3 regions of the Enterobacter sp. 186315 genome follow, and region 2 is predicted to be linked to each of the others. Evidence: predicted binding sites of a transcription regulator. Region 2 holds the regulator's gene; each other region holds the start of a gene.

Region 1 (6,205 bases), on a different contig from region 2:
CGGCCGGATCCACGAAGAGATAATTTGTCAGATAGTTTAACTGCCAGTTTTAAGGTGCTCCAGCCTAAAAAAACGTTACAATCATTGGGCGTTAATCATATCGAAAGGAACTGAGGGTTTATGCGTACCGTTCTGAATATTTTGAATTTTGTCCTTGGCGGTTTTGCCACCACCCTTTCATGGCTTTTTGCCACCCTGGTGAGCATCGTGCTCATTTTCACGCTTCCCCTGACGCGCTCCTGCTGGGAAATCACCAAACTGTCGCTGCTTCCTTATGGTAACGAGGCCGTTCACGTGGACGAGCTGAACCCGGAAGGGAAAAGCGCGCTGATGAACACCGGCGGAACCTTGCTCAACATTCTGTGGCTGATTTTCTTTGGCTGGTGGCTGTGCGTGATGCACATTTTTGCCGGTATCGCCCAGTGCATTACGATTATCGGTATTCCGGTTGGGATCGCGAATTTCAAAATCGCGGCAATCGCCCTGTGGCCCGTCGGGCGCAGAGTCGTTCCGGTTGAAGTGGCGCAGGCCGCGCGCGAAGCCAATGCCCGCCGTCGTTTTCAGTAATAAGGACAGGCCGCGCATATGCTAAGCCCACTGCTTCGCCGCTATACCTGGAACAGTAACTGGCTCTATAACGTCAGGATCTTTATCGCCCTGTGCGGCACGGTTGCCCTGCCGTGGTGGATAGACGACGTTAAGCTCACCATTCCGCTAACCCTCGGCGTGGTTGCCGGGGCGCTGGCGGATCTGGACGACCGTCTTGCCGGACGGCTGCGTAACCTGGTCATCACGCTTATCTGCTTCTTTATCGCCTCGGCGTCCGTGGAGCTGCTGTTCCCGTGGCCGTGGCTCTTTGCCATCGGCCTGACGCTCTCCACCAGCGGGTTTATTCTGCTGGGCGGGCTGGGGCAACGCTACGCTACCATCGCCTTTGGCGCGCTGCTGATTGCGGTCTATACCATGCTCGGCGTGTCGCTTTACGACCAGTGGTATCAACAGCCGGTCCTGCTGCTGCTGGGGGCAATCTGGTATAACCTGCTTACCCTGACCGGGCACCTGATCTTCCCGGTTCGCGCCTTGCAGGACAACCTCGCGCGCAGCTATGAACAGCTGGCGCACTATCTGGAACTCAAATCCCGACTCTTCGATCCGGATATTGAAGAGGAGAGCCAGGCCCCGCTTTACGATCTGGCGCTGGCAAACGGTCAGCTTGTTGCGACCCTGAACCAGACGAAAGCGTCTCTTCTGACCCGACTGCGTGGCGATCGCGGTCAGCGCGGCACCCGCAGAACGTTGCACTACTATTTTGCGGCGCAGGATATTCACGAACGCGCCAGTTCGTCCCACGTGCAATATGCCGCCCTCAGAGAGAAGTTCCGCTATAGCGACGTGATGTTCCGCTTCCAGCGTCTGCTCTCGATGCAGTCCCAGGCCTGCCAGCAGCTGGCGCGCTCAATTCTGCTGCGAACGCCCTACCAGCACGATCCGCGTTTCGAACGCGCTTTCAGCCATCTGGACGCGGCGCTCGATCGCGTGCAGGCCAGCGGCACTTCGCCGGATCAGATTAAAGCGCTGGGCTTTTTACTCAATAACCTGCGGGCAATCGATGCCCAGCTTGCCACCATTGAGTCCGAGCAGGCGATGGCGATGCCGGGTAATGATGCGAACAGCCAGCTGTCCGATGATGGCGTTCACAGCTTTAGCGACATGTGGTTGCGCCTGAGCCGGAACTTTACGCCGGAATCCGCGCTGTTCCGCCACGCGGTACGAATGTCGCTGGTGCTCTGCGTGGGCTATGCCTTTATACAGATAACCGGGCTGCATCACGGCTACTGGATCTTGCTGACCAGCCTGTTTGTTTGCCAGCCGAACTACAACGCCACGCGCCACCGCCTGGCGCTGCGAATCATCGGTACTCTGGTCGGGGTCGCAATTGGCCTGCCCGTGCTCTACTTCGTGCCTTCTATAGAAGGGCAGCTGATTCTTATCGTGATAACCGGCGTACTGTTCTTCGCGTTTCGTAACGTACAGTACGCCCACGCCACGATGTTCATCACCCTGCTGGTGCTGCTCTGCTTTAACCTGCTGGGTGAAGGTTTTGAAGTCGCCCTGCCGCGCGTGATTGATACCTTAATCGGCTGTGCAATAGCCTGGGCCGCCGTGAGCTTTATCTGGCCGGACTGGCGTTTTCGCAATCTACCGCGCGTGCTGAACAGAGCGATGAACGCCAACTGCCGCTATCTGGATGCCATTCTGGAGCAGTATCACCAGGGACGTGACAACCGGCTGGCCTACCGTATCGCCCGCCGTGACGCGCACAACAGCGATTCAGAGCTGGCTTCCGTGGTGTCAAATATGTCTACGGAACCCGGTGCCACCCCTGAAATTAAGGAAACCGCGTTTCGTCTGCTCTGCCTGAACCATACTTTTACCAGCTACATCTCTACGCTGGGCGCCCACCGTGAAAAGCTGAGCAACCCGGGTATTCTTGCCCTGCTGGATGATGCCGTCTGTTACGTTGATGATGCCCTTCACCATCGCCCGGCCGATGAACCACGCGTTCGCCAGGCGCTGGACGAGCTGTCCCAGCGTATCGCCCATCTCGATCCCGGTTCCGACAGCAAAGCACCGCTGGTTCTCCAACAGATTGGCCTGCTCATTGCCCTGCTGCCGGAAATCTGTCGCCTTCAGCAGCTCATTGCTACCTGGCGGAGTAATTCTCCACTGGATCCGGTAACGCGTTAAACCAGTCGGTTAGCTCCTGGCGAGTGTCAGCCGGGAGCGCCGCCTCATGCATCCCTTCAATAGCCCCTTTAAGCGCAAACAGCACCTTGATCCCCAGCTGTTTATTGATGGCCCGCACCTTCAGCCAGCTCCGCTTCGCCCCAAGCTCCCGTAACGTTTTCTCATTGGTGATGCCTGCTTCGTAAAGCAGAACTTCGAGCTGGAACGTCAGGTTTGGCAGATCTTTTAGCCGGTTTCGCTGATAGCGCTGAACCCGCTCGTGCCTCGCTGCCGCCAGCGCATAGGAAGAGAGCTGGAGTAATTTATCCCTGTCCTGCCACAGGCCGTCGTCAACGCGGAAATAGTTCAGGGGTACCGGACGGCCCCGCTTCATGAGCGTTAAATAGGACGAGGCGTGTTTCACACAGTATGTTGCGCTCTCTTCGCAGGCCCGGATGTAAAGTTCCCCCTCTGCCACCATGGCAAAAACCGCATCATCCACCGCCAGGGTATAACCGCCAAAAAGCGCACGATGCTGGATATTGCCCAAAGGTGAAAGGTATTCCTGAGATTTATAAATCCTCTCGTACGATATCTTTTTCATGATATTTCTCTATAAAAATCAAATGGTAAAAGGGCGTTTACTGACTACCGGATCCGTTATCAGGAAAATAGGCAACTTATCGTTTGTGAGCAAGATCAATTTGAGTTATGCGCAGTTCATGAGCGAAATTTGCGAGGGGCTTTCAGAAATTGAAGTTGATCTTTATACATACAGGGGTTACTGTATATCCATACAGTAACTACAGGGCTGGAATGAATATGTACACTTCAGGCTATGCAAATCGCTCAACCTCTCTCTCTTCTACCGCGGGCAATACCGCGAAGAAATCCGTCGGGAGTGTTTCGACAGGTCTTATCAGTGAAGTGGTTTATCGCGAAGACCAGCCTCTGTTGACGCAACTCCTTTTACTGCCATTATTACAACAGCTTGGTCAGCAGTCTCGCTGGCAGCTCTGGCTGACGCCGCAACAAAAATTAAGCCGTGAATGGGTGCTGTCGGCTGGACTGCCGCTGACAAAGGTGATGCAGATTAATCAGCTTTCACCCTGCGATACGGTCGAGTCTATGATCCGCGCCTTACGCACGGGGAACTACAGCGTCGTGATTGGATGGTTGTCAGATGAATTGACGGAAGAAGAGCATTTCCGACTGACCGAAGCGGCAGAAGAAGGTAATGCGATCGGGTTCATTATGCGTCCGGTTCGTCCAGATCCTCATCGCAAAGGACAACTATCCGGGGTAAAAATTCACTCTAATTTGTATCATTGAGCGAAATTAAGACTATTCCTGGAATTTTTTTTGACCATAAGATTGAGAAATAGTTCAGATCGCGAAATCTTCGGCAAGGCTTGTCTGGTGCGGTTCTCGTTAATTTTACTGCACAAATTCCGTACAAAAAATGTTAAATATTAGGTATACGGAACTTTTTTTTTCATATGCCTGACGGAGTTCACACTTGTAAGTTTCTAGCTACGTTGTAGACTTTACATCGCCAGGGGTGCTCGGCCTAAGCCGAAGATATCGGTAGATTTATATTTGACCACGCCCCCCGGTGAAGGATTTAACCGTGATCTCTTGATAAAGATTTTCATGGCAAATTTTGGATGATAACGAGGCGCAAAAAATGAAAAAGACAGCTATCGCGATTGCAGTGGCACTGGCTGGCTTCGCTACCGTAGCGCAGGCCGCTCCGAAAGATAATACCTGGTATGCAGGTGGTAAACTGGGCTGGTCTCAGTTCCATGACACCGGCTGGTACAACAGCGATCTGAACAACGATGGCCCGACTCACGAGAGCCAGCTTGGTGCAGGTGCGTTCGGTGGCTATCAGGTTAACCCGTATGTTGGTTTTGAAATGGGTTACGACTGGTTAGGTCGTATGCCATACAAAGGCAACAACGTAAATGGCGCTTTCAAAGCACAAGGCGTTCAGCTGACCGCTAAACTGGGTTACCCAGTAACTGACGATCTGGACGTGTATACCCGTCTGGGCGGCATGGTATGGCGCGCTGACTCCAGCAACAGCATCGCTGGCGACGACCACGACACTGGTGTTTCCCCAGTATTCGCTGGTGGCGTTGAGTGGGCTATGACCCGTGACATCGCTACCCGTCTGGAATACCAGTGGGTTAACAACATCGGCGACGGCAACACCGTTGGTGTTCGTCCAGACAACGGCATGCTGAGCGTAGGTGTTTCCTACCGTTTCGGTCAGCAGGAAGATGCGCCAGTCGTAGCTCCAGCTCCGGCTCCAGCTCCAGAAGTACAGACCAAGCACTTCACTCTGAAGTCTGACGTTCTGTTCAACTTCAACAAAGCTACCCTGAAACCAGAAGGTCAGCAGGCACTGGATCAGCTGTACACCCAGCTGAGCAACCTGGATCCTAAAGATGGTTCTGTAGTGGTTCTGGGCTTCACCGACCGTATCGGTTCTGATGCTTACAACCAGGGTCTGTCTGAGAAACGTGCTCAGTCTGTTGTTGATTACCTGATCTCTAAAGGTATCCCAGCTAACAAGATCTCCCCACGTGGCATGGGCGAAGCTAACCCAGTTACCGGTTCTACCTGTGACAACGTTAAAGCTCGCGCAGCACTGATCGACTGCCTGGCACCAGATCGTCGCGTTGAGATCGAAGTTAAAGGCATCAAAGACGTTGTAACTCAGCCTGCGGCATAAGTTATCGTCTTAAAAAAACCCCGCATTGCGGGGTTTTTTATTGTCTGAAGAAACGTAAAAACTTACTTTTTACCCAGAAGCGCCTGCAAATCTGTCTTCAGCGTCGACATCTGGTTGGCATACTTCTCTTTATGCTCTGCATCTTCAATCAGCTGAACGACAGTCTCCGATAATGTTTTACCGCGCCGTTGTGCCAGCCCTGCCAGCCTTTGCCAGACGATAAATTCAAGATCGATAGATTTCTTGCGGGTGTGCTGATGCTCAGCATTAAAATGCCGCTTGCGACGCGCACGGATAGTTTGCTTCATCCGATTGAGCAGCGCCGGATTGATATGCTTCTCAATCCAGCCGTTAACCTGAACCGGTTCATTTTCGAGGGTCAGCAACATATCCACTGCTTCTTTTGCAGCGCTGGCTTCGATGTAGCAGGTGATCAATTCGCCTTCACGGTGTTTTTTGACCAGGTACTTCCATTTCCAGCCGCTTTCGAGATTTTCCAGTTGTTGATATTTCATTGCGATCTCAGTGTTACCTCGTAACTCTGTTCAGAATATCAGTTTTTTGCCAATCTGCTGAAAAGAAATCATATCCTGCTTATCATTACAGGAGAAACCCCCGCGTAAATACCCAATCCTGCTTGGGAAGAGACTGCCCCTTACGGTATACTCCACGGTTTTACATCTGACTAAAAAACATCAACTTTGACCATTACGAAACTTGCATGGCGTGACCTGGTTC
Region 2 (6,205 bases):
CCCGTGCCACCCATTGCGTCGCTACGCGACTCCGTCCAGGTATTGGCTGCTCCCGCCTGATTTGCCACAAAAAAGGAGACAGCGATGCTAACCACCGAAAATTTAAAATGTTTTTTCACAGTATGCTCGTCTTATAGCTGTTATTAATTAACCCTGTCTGTTATCACCCAAACAGGAGCGAACTATTGCTGTGAATAAGTACAAAAAGACCCGCTTTTTCCTTAAGTTAAATTCCCTGCGGGCCTGTTGTTATTTGTGACGGCCCTCAATATTTATAGAAGAGGAAATTATTTTCGCCCAGGTTTTCCATCGTGCGGCCCAAAAAACTGCGGCGGATGGTCTACCCAGCGGTCTTCACGCGTGGCGGCATACTCCGGATTCAGCGGATAGTAGATGCGGTTTTGTTTCTTGTTCGCCTCCCCGACGACCAGCAGCCGCACCTCTTCGCTGGTGTTATTGATAAAGGTGTGGCACACGCCGGTTCCGGCAGGAAACCCCACGCTATCGCCCGGCTCCAGCTTCCACAAATAGCCGTTGATCCAGGCTTCGGGATATCCCTCCAGCACGTAGATAAACTCCTCTTCGTCGCTTTCGGCATGAGGGTAAGAGGTACGCCGTCCCGGCGGTAGGCGCTCGTGATGAATGCCGATGCGCCCCAGCCCGAGCCTGCGGGCCAGCGGCGCGCCGATGGAAAAAAGCTCGTTGCTGTCGGGATAGGTGGAATCATCCGCGCCCTCAACGTCGCGCCAGTGTCGAATACAGTCAGGTCTTTTCATGGTGTGCTCCCCGGATTGCGATGCGTCAGGTATAGCACACCTGGCGATCCTCGGTGTTTTTAGCAGAACATGGTAAAGTGAGGGTCTTCCTTCCTATTTCATCCGAGGTGCTTCATGGAGAAGTCCACAAAAGAGCTGCTGGCGCAGGCTGAAAAGCTGTGTGCGCAACGCAATGTGCGCCTGACCCCGCAGCGCCTTGAGGTATTGCGTCTGATGAGCCTGCAACAGGGGGCGATCAGCGCGTACGATCTGCTGGATCTGCTGCGCGTAAGCGAACCGCAGGCCAAGCCGCCTACCGTTTATCGCGCGCTGGATTTCCTGCTGGAGCAGGGGTTTGTTCATAAGGTTGAGTCAACCAACAGCTACGTGCTGTGCCATCTGTTTGACCAGCCGACCCACACGTCCGCCATGTTTATTTGCGACCGCTGCGGCGTCGTTAAAGAAGAGGGTGCGGAAGGGGTGGAAGATATTATGCATACGCTGGCGGCGAAAATGGGCTTTGCGCTGCGCCATAACGTGATTGAAGCACACGGGCTATGTTCTGCGTGTGTAGAAGTGGAATCCTGCAATCATCACGATGAGTGCCAGCACGATCACTCTATTCTGGTGAAGAAAAAACCGCGCTAGAAAAGACAAAGGCGGCTCAAGGCCGCCTTCAGAGGGACGTAAACTGCTAAGGGTTACCAGCGGTAATCGTTGCGGGTTTCCCAGTCTTTAACTTCAGTTTCAGCCTGGTCCTTCTCGTAACCGTAACGCTCCTGGATTTTACCTACCAGCTGGTCACGTTTACCTTCAATGACGGTCATGTCGTCATCGGTGAGTTTACCCCACTGTTCTTTCGCTTTACCTTTGAATTGCTTCCAGTTGCCGCCGATTTCGTCTTTATTCATAATCGTGTCCTCGTGTTAAGCGTGAATTCATAACGTCCGTGACGTACATTTCTGCTGGACGTGATAATTATTGTAGTTAAGGATTCGGCGGTCAGTTTCATATTCAGAATCTTTAACCATCACGCTCTGTCGTGAGGGGAAGCAAACCAGGTGTTGTTGCGCCAGTGACGGTGCCAGATATACGCCAGCGACAGGCCGCGCAGGGAGAGGAAGACCGCCAGCGCCAGCCACAGGCCGTGGTTGCCCAGATACGGCACCGTCAGCAGCGTAAGGCCAAAGCCTGCCGCCGCCACCGCCATGCTGTTACGCATCTCCGCGCCGCGCGTTGCGCCAATAAACATCCCGTCCAGCAGATAACACCAGACGCCCACCACCGGTAATATCACCTGCCAGAGAATGTAGTGGCTTGCCAGCTCCCGCAGCGCAGGCAGAGAGGTGAGCAGCGCAATAATATGCTCGCCCAGACAGGCGTAGATCAGCGCAAACGCCAGCGCCACCAGCCCCGACTGACGGCAGGCAGCGCGCCAGACCTCGCGCAGCTGACCGCTTTCACGCGCGCCGTAGGCCTGCCCGGAGTGGGCTTCCACGGCATACGCAAAGCCGTCGAGCGCATAGGCGGTGAAGGTCAGCAGCGTCATCAGCACCGCGTTAACCGCGACGATTTCCGGGCCAAGACGTGCGCCAAACACCGTCAGCGCGCCAAAGCAGAGTTGCAGCAGCAGCGAGCGCAGCATGATGTCGCGATTCAGCGCCAGCAGCCGGCGGATATTCCCGCGCCAGGCGGTTTTCAGCATCCCAAGAGAGATGCCGCGCATGTGCAGCACGCGCCAGACCATCCACAAGCCGATTATCAGCGTGCCGTATTCCGCAATGGCCGTTGCCAGCGCCGCGCCCTGAACGTTCATGTGCAGCCCAATCACCAGCCAGAGATCGAGCACAATGTTCAGGACGTTGCCCACCACCAGCAGGATAACCGGGGCGCGCGCATACTGAACGCCGAGCAGCCAGCCGAGCAGCACTAAGTTTGCCAGGGAGGCCGGAGCGCTGAGCCAGCGGATTTCAAGGAAGCGCCGGGCCTGCTCCAGCACCGCTTCGCTGCCCCCCACGATGTGTAAGGCCAGATCGATAAGCGGCGTGCGTAAAAGCACAATGAGCACGCCAGCGCCCAGGGCCAGGATCAGCGGCTGTACCAGCGCCCGCGCCAGACGCAGCGGATCTTTCGCGCCGTACGCCTGGGCCGTCAAGCCCGTGGTGCTCATGCGCAAAAAGAGCAGCAGCATAAAGAGGAAGCTGGTTGCCGTGGCGCCAATGGCGACGCCGCCCAGATAGACGGGGGAATCGAGATGGCCAATTACGGCGGTATCAACCAGCCCCAGCAGCGGGACGGTGATATTGGAGAAAATCATCGGCAACGCAAGACGCCACAGCGCCTTATCAGAAGCGGTCAGCAATGACATGAGAACATACCGGGGCAGAAAAATGAGTCAGGCTGCGGGAGTGCCGCAGCCTGTCAGGAAGAGATTACAGCCATTCGCCGTTGCGGATCACGCCGACGGCCAGCCCTTCAATGGAGAAATTGTGCTCGCGCAAATCCACCACGATAGGGGAAAAATCGTTGTTCTCAGGCAGCAGCTGCACGGTGTTGCCCTGCTTTTTCAGACGCTTAACGGTCACTTCATCATCAATACGTGCGACCACAACCTGACCGTTGCGCACATCCTGAGTTTTGTGAACCGCCAGCAGATCGCCGTCGAGAATACCGATGTCTTTCATGGACATCCCGCTAACGCGCAGCAGGAAATCCGCGCTCGGTTTGAACATGCCAGGATCAACCTGGTAGTGACCTTCAATGTGCTGCTGTGCGAGCAGAGGTTCACCTGCTGCAACGCGGCCTACCAGTGGAATACCGGTTTCTTCTTCCACCAGCAGACGAATACCACGAGACGCGCCGGAAACAATCTCCAGTACGCCTTTACGTGCCAGTGCTTTAAGGTGCTCTTCGGCAGCATTTGGAGAACGGAACCCCAGACGCTGCGCGATTTCCGCACGCGTAGGTGGCATACCCGTCTGGCCGATGTGATCCCGGATGAGATCAAACACCTCTTGCTGCCTGGTCGTTAACGCTTTCATTCCGCCCCCTGGGTGTATATACAGTTATGCTGTGAGTATATACAGTCAAAGGCGAATTTGGAATCAAAAACTGCACAAAAAACCAGGCAGTTAGTGATTCCTGAAGGCTTATCGAAAATGTGACCAGAGAAGCGTGCCCCAGGTGATTAATGCGGTAATAATCGACAACAGAACTGCGGCAGACCCCATATCTTTCGCACGACCGGACAGCTCATGAAAATCGGAGCCAATACGATCGACCACGGCCTCTATAGCGCTATTGATAATTTCCACTATCATCACCAAAAGTACCGAACCGATGAGAAGTACGCGGGTTATTGCGTCAACATCAAGGAAACAGGCGATAATCACCGCGACAATGGCGGCAACGGCTTCCTGGCGAAAAGCAGCTTCATTAATCCACGCGGCGCGGAAACCTTTCCATGAATAGCCGGCAGCTTTGATGATTCGAGTTAACCCAGTGGTATTATTGGCCATTAAAAGAACCTTTTAGTGAAAATAGCGTCAGTAATTAGGGTTGCAGCGCGTTTTGCTGCCGCCTTAAGTATGACGGGTAACAACAGAAATTTTGCGCGCATTCTGTTATCCTTGCGCCGCATTTGCATTATTAACCAGAGGCTTTACATCGTTTATGTCCGGCTGGCCACGAATTTACTACAAATTACTTAATTTACCATTAAGCGTCCTGGTAAAAAGCAAGTCTATCCCGGCGGAACCTGCGCTGGAATTAGGGCTGGATACCTCTCGCCCTATTATGTACGTTTTGCCTTATAACTCGAAGGCAGACCTGCTGACGCTCCGCGCCCAATGTCTGGCGCACGACCTCCCTGACCCGCTTGAGCCGCTCGAAATCGACGGCACTCTGCTGCCGCGCTACGTGTTCATTCACGGCGGGCCGCGCGTGTTTACCTATTACACGCCGAAAGAAGAGTCCATCAAACTGTTCCACGACTACCTCGACCTGCACCGCAGCAATCCACAGCTGGATGTGCAGATGGTGCCGGTATCGGTGATGTTTGGCCGCCGTCCGGGCCGCGAAAAAGGCGAAGAGAATCCGCCGCTGCGTATGCTTAACGGTATTCAGAAGTTTTTTGCGGTCTCCTGGCTGGGACGCGACAGCTTTGTGCGTTTCTCCCCTTCCGTTTCGCTGCGCCGCATGGCGGACGAACACGGTACGGACAAAATCATTGCGCAAAAACTGGCGCGCGTTGCGCGTATGCACTTCGCCCGCCAGCGTCTGGCTGCCGTCGGGCCGCGCCTGCCTGCGCGCCAGGATCTCTTTAACAAGCTGCTGGCCTCGAAAGCCATTGCCCGCGCCGTCGAAGACGAAGCGCGCAGCAAGAAAATTTCTCACGAGAAAGCGCAGCAGAACGCCATCGCGCTGATGGAAGAGATCGCCGCGAATTTCTCTTACGAGATGATCCGCCTCTCCGACCGTATTCTGGGCTTTACGTGGAACCGCCTTTATCAGGGGATCAACGTTCACAACGCCGAGCGCGTTCGCCAGCTGGCGCACGACGGACATGAAATTGTCTATGTGCCGTGTCACCGCAGCCACATGGACTACCTGCTGCTCTCCTACGTGCTGTATCACCAGGGTCTTGTCCCGCCGCATATCGCCGCTGGGATTAACCTGAACTTCTGGCCAGCAGGGCCGATTTTCCGCCGTCTGGGCGCGTTCTTTATTCGACGCACCTTTAAAGGCAACAAGCTCTATTCCACCGTCTTCCGCGAGTATCTGGGCGAGCTGTTCAGCCGTGGCTATTCCGTTGAGTATTTCGTGGAGGGTGGCCGTTCCCGCACCGGTCGTCTGCTCGATCCGAAGACCGGCACGCTGTCGATGACCATTCAGGCGATGCTGCGCGGCGGCACCCGTCCGATTACGCTGGTGCCGATTTACATCGGTTACGAACACGTGATGGAAGTGGGTACCTACGCCAAAGAGCTGCGCGGGGCGACCAAAGAGAAAGAGAGTCTGCCGCAGATGCTGCGCGGGCTGAGCAAGCTGCGCAACCTCGGTGAGGGCTACGTGAACTTTGGCGAGCCGATGCCGCTGATGACCTACCTGAACCACCATGTACCAGAGTGGCGCGAGTCTATCGATCCTATCGAAGCGGTGCGTCCTGCCTGGCTGACGCCAACGGTAAACGGTATCGCCGCCGAGCTGATGGTGCGTATCAACAACGCGGGTGCGGCCAACGCCATGAACCTGTGCTGTACCGCGCTGCTGGCCTCGCGTCAGCGTTCGCTGACCCGCGAGCAGCTCACCGAACAGCTCGACTGCTATCTCGACATCATGCGCAACGTGCCGTACTCGGTGGATTCAACCGTGCCGACCAGCACCGCGAACGAGCTGATCGAACATGCGTTGCAGATGAACAAGTTCGAGGTCGAGAAAGACACCATCGG
Region 3 (6,205 bases), on a different contig from region 2:
GTTGCCGCGCCACGCGCCAAACATGCCGGAAATATGCACCAGCGGTTTCATCTGCGGCACGTCGATAAGCGTCGTGAGCTTTTGCTTGCTGCGGTGGCTAAGCAGGTACTCAAACAGGCGCGGCTGCGCGGTTTTGACCAGCTTCGCCATCGCAATGGTGGCGTACACGTCCGCCATCGCATCGTGGGCGTTGCTGTGCTCGATACCGTTGGCGCGGGTGAGGTGCTCAAGCCTGAAGCTGGTTAACCCTTCTTCGTTTTCCGGCCAGCTGATCCCCTCCGGGCGCAGGGCGTAGCAGGCGCGCATAATGTCGAGCAGATCCCAGCGCGAATTGCGGTTCTGCCAGCTCCACGCGTAGGGATCGTAAAAGTTGCGATAGAAGATATTGCGCGTCACTTCATCGTCGAAACGAATGTTGTTGTAGCCCACCACGCAGGTGTTGGGCACGGTAAACAGATCGTGGATACGACGCGCAAACTCCGCCTCGTTAACTCCTTTGTCCCGCGCTTCCTGCGGCGTAATGCCCGTGACCATCACCGCGCCAGGCTGCGGCAGATAATCATCGGCGGGCTTGCAGTAAAACACCTCTGGCTCGCCAATGATGTTGAAATCTTCATCAGTACGGATGGCGGCAAACTGGGCAGGCCTGTCCAGCGCCGGGTGAGTGCCAAAGGTTTCGTAATCGTGGAATAAAAATGTAGGGCGCGCGGCAGAGTCAGACACCAGTAATACCATCCTGTTAAAAAGTGACGTCACTATGGTAAACGATCGTGAGAGGCAGACCGAATAAAATGCGCCGTTAAGGGTGAAATTTGCGAGGCTGCTTCAGGAAGAAACATGCACTTTGTCACATTTTTTTGCAATAAAGCCAGGTAACGACATAAGAACTCCCGTAAAAAGGTCAACGATTTTTAATGACCTGAGGATATGCCCTTGAAACGCCGTCTGTTTATTGCTGTTTCTTTACTCGCTTCGAGTATCACATCTGCCCTGGCTGCCGATCCGCTGGATTTTTCGCCGCAGCCTCCGGCTATCCAGGCCGGTGCCTGGGTACTGATGGATTACACCACGGGTCAAATTTTAACGGCGGGCAACGAACACCAGCAGCGCAACCCGGCCAGCCTGACAAAGTTAATGACGGGCTATGTCGTCGATCGCGCAATTGACAGCCACCGCATCACCCCTGACGACGTGGTTACAGTAGGCCGCGACGCATGGGCGAAGGGCAACCCGGTATTTGATGGATCGTCCCTGATGTTCCTGAAGCAGGGCGATCGCGTTACCGTGCGGGACCTGAGCCGCGGGCTGATTGTCGATTCCGGTAACGACGCCTGCGTGGCGCTGGCCGACCACGTCGCGGGCGGGCAGCCGCAGTTCGTCAAGATGATGAACGACTACGTTCAGAAGCTGAACCTGCGCGACACCCATTTTGAAACGGTACATGGCCTTGATGCTCCGGGACAGCACAGCTCGGCCTACGATCTGGCGGTCCTTTCCCGCGCCATCATTCACGGCGAACCTGATTTTTATCATATGTACAGCGAGAAGAGCCTGACCTGGAACGGCATCACCCAGCAGAACCGCAACGGCTTGCTGTGGGATAAAACCATGAACGTCGACGGGCTGAAAACCGGCCATACCTCCGGGGCGGGCTTTAACCTGATTGCCTCTGCGGTGGACGGGCAGCGTCGTTTGATCGCGGTGATCATGGGGGCAGACAGCCCTAAAGGGCGTGAGGATCAGGCGCGCAAGCTGCTGCACTGGGGTCAGCAGAATTTTGATACGGTGCAAATTCTGCATAACGGTAAAAAGGTCGGCACCGAGCGTATCTGGTACGGCGATAAAGAGCAGATTAAGCTCGGCACGGATCAGGACTTCTGGCTTGCCTTACCGAAGGCCGAGGTCCCTAACATTAAGGCCAAATACGTGCTGGATAAAAAAGAGCTGGAAGCGCCCATCGCCGCCCATCAGCGCGTTGGGGAAATCGAACTCTATGACCGCGACAAAGTGGTTGCCCACTGGCCGCTGGTCACGCTGGAAAGCGTTGATAAAGGTGGCGTTTTCTCGCGCCTGAGCGATTATCTGCATCATAAAATCTAACCGCGCAGGGCACCGCGCTTCGGCAGACTGGCAGGGATGCGAGTCTGCTCGCATAATAAACATTCCGTCATTGCCGTTCCTTAAAATCCTGCTTTATAGTGTATGAATATACAGTAATCACCGGAGGCAGCATGGACTACAGCATTAGTCAGCAACAGAAACGTAAAATCGCGGGCTTTCATCTTGTGGGGCCGTGGGAAAAAACGGTTAAGCAGGGCTTTGAACAGCTGATTATGTGGGTTGACGGGCGCCACATTGAGCCGCTGGAGTGGGTTGCGGTCTATTACGACAACCCGGACGTCGTCCCGGCGGAAAAACTGCGCTGCGATACGGCGGTAACGGTGCCGGATGATTTTGTCATCCCGGAGAACAGCGAAGGGGTGATGTTGACCGAAATCGCCGCCGGGGATTACGCCGTGGCGAAAGCACGGGTCGAAAATCATGATTTCGCTACCCCGTGGTATCAGTTCTTCAACTCTCTCTTGCAGGATAACCACTACCAGTGGGCGCCCAAGCCCTGTTTTGAGCGCTATCTCAACGACGGCAACGCAGACGGATACTGGATTATCGAAATGTATATCGCGGTTGAACATAAAGCCGGTTAATCCTGGTAAAAGCAGGGTTTTTCAGCCGGGAACGATCCACTCGGCTGAAAACGCAGTACAATTGGGGTTTGCCGTGTAGCTGGAGAGCGGGTGTGCGTCCCGACAAATCATTAACGCCGTTTGAAATTCGGTTGTATCAACATTATCGCGTTGTGCATGGCTGTCGCATCGCGCTGGCATTCGTACTGACCTTTGTCCTGGTGCGTTTACTGGATGTCCCGGAGGGGACCTGGCCGCTGATCACCCTGGTGGTCATCATGGGGCCTATCTCCTTTTGGGGAAATGTGGTGCCGCGCGCCTTTGAGCGTATCGGCGGGACCGTTTTAGGTTCGGCGCTCGGGCTGATTGCCCTCAAGCTTGAGCTGATCTCCTTCCCGGTCATGCTGCTGTGGTGCGCCGCAGCGATGTTCCTCTGCGGCTGGCTGGCGCTCGGTAAAAAGCCCTATCAGGCGCTGCTGATTGGTATCACGCTTGCGGTCGTTGTCGGTGCGCCCGCGGGGGAGATGACCACGGCGCTGTGGCGAAGCGGGGATGTGATCCTCGGCTCGCTGCTGGCGATGCTCTTTACGGGGATCTGGCCGCAGCGCGCCTTTCTGCACTGGCGTATTCAGATGGCGAATTACGTCACGGCGTTCAACCGCGTCTATCAGGCCGGATTTTCCCCTAATCTGGTTGAACGACCGCGCCTCGAGAAGCATCTGCAAAAAATTCTCAACGATGTGGTGAAAATGCGCGGGCTTATCACGCCTGCCAGCAAAGAAACCCACATTCAGAAATCCATCTTCGAAGCCATTCAGACCGTCAGCCGCAATCTGGTCTGTATGCTGGAGCTGCAAATCAACGCGCACTGGGCGTCGCGTCCCAGCCATCTGCTGATGCTTAACGCGCATACGCTCAAAGAGACTCAGCAGATGACTCAGCAGACGCTGCTGACCATTGCTCACGCGCTCTATGAAGGGAACCCGCAGCCGATTCTGGCAAACAGCGAGCGGCTTAATGAAATCGTCGCCGAGCTCAAACAGCTAATCAATGAACGGCAGGGCGATAACGTCGCGGAAACGCCGATCCACGGCTATGTATGGCTGAGTATGGAACTGGCCCGCCAGCTGGAGCTGTTGTCGCATCTGATCTGCCGTGCGCTGCGCAAATAAAAAGCAGCTATCGCCATATGTGACGCCTGCTGCTTCGATTCAGCAGCAATTGGGGTTATGATAGCTTTAAACGATATATGCATTGTCATTCGCGACCGCTGTCAGTAAGGTTATTGTCACAACGGTTGCTTTAACGAATCCGAATCTCACATTATCAGGGGTGTAAAAATGGAAACTACCAAGCCTTCGTTCCAGGATGTTCTGGAATTTGTCCGCCTGTTCCGTCGCAAAAACAAGTTGCAGCGTGAAATCCAGGACGTTGAGAAGAAGATCCGTGACAACCAGAAACGTGTTCTTCTGCTCGACAACCTGAGCGACTACATCAAGCCTGGTATGAGCGTTGAAGCTATTCAGGGCATCATTGCCAGCATGAAGACCGACTATGAAGACCGCGTTGACGACTACATCATCAAAAACGCTGAGCTGTCTAAAGAACGTCGCGACATCTCTAAAAAGCTGAAAGTGATGGGCGAAATCAAAAACGCGGAAGTGAAAGGCGAGTAATCGCAACGAATCGCGAATGAGGCTCTCTGGTGACAGGGGGCCTTTTTTATTGCCGGGAGTGCAGGGGGCGAGGGTTTTTCAGGTCGGGTAAGGCGCAGCTGCCACCCGGCAGTCTTACAGAATGCAGAAAAGCAAAAAGCCTGCTTTAAAAGCAGGCTTTTCTAAATGTGGCTCCTCTGACTGGACTCGAACCAGTGACATACGGATTAACAGTCCGCCGTTCTACCGACTGAACTACAGAGGAATCGTTGTGGAGGCTTATCTTAGCGGCGAAAAAACTTTTGTCAAACCTGATCTTAGGGAAAAACGGTTGATTGCTGAAACCGTCATCAGTTTGTTGTAAATCCAAACATATTTTTGTGGAAAATACTTTGCAGGATACGCATTTCTCACTCATCATTTGAAATGGAGTTTCAACTTTCTCGCTAAGGTCCATTTTGAACGTCACTGCCCCCATACGCCAGGCGATCATGCGCACGCCCTGGTATGCAAAACGTAAAAGCTATCGTGTTCTCTTCTGGCGTGAAATCACCCCCCTCGCTGTACCTATTTTTCTGGAGAACACCTGCGTCCTCCTGATGGGCGTATTGAGCACGTTCCTGGTGAGCTGGCTCGGAAAAGAGGCGATGGCCGGGGTAGGGTTGGCGGACAGTTTTAATATGGTCGTCATGTCGTTCTTCGCGGCCATCGACCTAGGGACCACGGTTGTGGTGGCGTTCAGCCTCGGGAAACTCGATCCCAAACGCGCACGCGAGGCGGCCAGACAGTCGCTGATGATCATGACCGTCTTTTCGACGATCCTCGCGGCGGTCATTCACTACTTCGGTAAAGAGATTATCGACGTGGTGGCGGGGGAAGCCACCCAGGAGGTCAAAGACCTGGCGCTGACCTATCTGGAGATGACGGTGCTGAGCTACCCGGCGGCGGCAATTGCCTTAATCGGCAGCGGCGCGCTGCGCGGAGCAGGGAACACCAAAATCCCGCTGCTGATCAACGGCGGCATGAACATTCTCAACATTATCATCAGCAGCGTCCTGATTTACGGCGTCTTCTCCTGGGACGGCCTCGGCTTTGTCGGTGCGGGGCTGGGCCTGACTATCTCCCGCTATATCGGGGCGGCGGCGATTGTCGGCGTGCTGGTGGCCGGCATTACGCCATCGCTTCGCCTGTCGCTGAAAAGCTTTTTCCGCCCGTTCAATTTCGCCATTATCTGGGAAGTGATGGGGATTGGGATCCCGGCCAGCATCGAATCGGTGCTGTTTAACGGCGGTAAGCTGCTGACGCAGATGTTTGTGGCGGGAATGGGCACCGACGTGATCGCCGGTAACTTTATCGCCTTCTCGATCGCGTCGCTGATAAACCTGCCCGGTAACGCCCTCGGCTCTGCGTCGACGATTATCACCGGCAAGCGGCTGGGCAAAGGGCAGATAGCCCAGGCCGAGCGCCAGCTGCGGCACGTCTTCTGGCTGTCGACCATCGGCCTGACGGCGATTGCTTGGGGCACTGCGCCGTTCGCCGGGCTGATGGCGTCGTTTTACACCCACGAAGACGATGTAAAAGAGGTAGTTAAAATTCTCATCTGGCTTAACGCGGCCTTTATGCCGATCTGGGCAGCCTCATGGGTGCTGCCCGCCGGACTGAAAGGGGCGAGGGATGCGCGCTTTGCCATGTGGGTGTCGATGCTCGGCATGTGGGGTTGTCGCGTCGTGGCGGGCTATACGCTCGGTATCATGCTCGGGATGGGCGTCGTGGGCGTCTGGCTGGGGATGTTCCTCGACTGGGCCGTGCGCGGCGCGCTGTTCTACTGGCGAATGGTAAGCGGACGCTGGCTGTGGAAATATCCGC

The links. Region 2 encodes LexA, which represses DNA repair genes until DNA is damaged. Its sites were predicted from a motif close to TNCTGTATGTACATACAGNA; they were not measured.
Region 1: a site for LexA is predicted at 3,510-3,529, ahead of sulA (SOS-induced cell division inhibitor SulA). Genes of this name have one in related genera too.
Region 3: a site for LexA is predicted at 2,197-2,216, ahead of sbmC (DNA gyrase inhibitor SbmC). Genes of this name have one in related genera too.

Annotation. Positions count from the first base shown of each region.
Region 1 covers NZ_JBPTTK010000006.1:240,469-246,673, reverse strand. The annotation lists gene ACSVHP_RS09730 (YccF domain-containing protein) at 121-567, shown strand; gene yccS (YccS family putative transporter) at 586-2,748, shown strand; gene ACSVHP_RS09720 (TfoX/Sxy family DNA transformation protein) at 2,705-3,331, opposite strand; gene sulA (SOS-induced cell division inhibitor SulA) at 3,550-4,059, shown strand; gene ompA (porin OmpA) at 4,415-5,467, shown strand; gene matP (macrodomain Ter protein MatP) at 5,530-5,982, opposite strand; gene ACSVHP_RS09700 (AAA family ATPase) at 6,169-6,205, shown strand, end outside.
Region 2 covers NZ_JBPTTK010000014.1:34,677-40,881, reverse strand. The annotation lists gene ACSVHP_RS15825 (conjugal transfer protein TraF) at 1-119, opposite strand, end outside; gene ACSVHP_RS15820 (cupin domain-containing protein) at 288-776, opposite strand; gene zur (zinc uptake transcriptional repressor Zur) at 891-1,403, shown strand; gene ACSVHP_RS15810 (CsbD family protein) at 1,457-1,666, opposite strand; gene dinF (MATE family efflux transporter DinF) at 1,786-3,123, opposite strand; gene lexA (transcriptional repressor LexA) at 3,188-3,796, opposite strand; gene ACSVHP_RS15795 (diacylglycerol kinase) at 3,905-4,273, opposite strand; gene plsB (glycerol-3-phosphate 1-O-acyltransferase PlsB) at 4,428-6,205, shown strand, end outside.
Region 3 covers NZ_JBPTTK010000007.1:42,668-48,872, reverse strand. The annotation lists gene sbcB (exodeoxyribonuclease I) at 1-735, opposite strand, end outside; gene dacD (serine-type D-Ala-D-Ala carboxypeptidase DacD) at 928-2,100, shown strand; gene sbmC (DNA gyrase inhibitor SbmC) at 2,232-2,705, shown strand; gene ACSVHP_RS10045 (FUSC family protein) at 2,798-3,856, shown strand; gene ACSVHP_RS10040 (DUF496 family protein) at 4,025-4,360, shown strand; tRNA gene ACSVHP_RS10035 (tRNA-Asn) at 4,529-4,604, opposite strand; gene emmdR (multidrug efflux MATE transporter EmmdR) at 4,831-6,205, shown strand, end outside.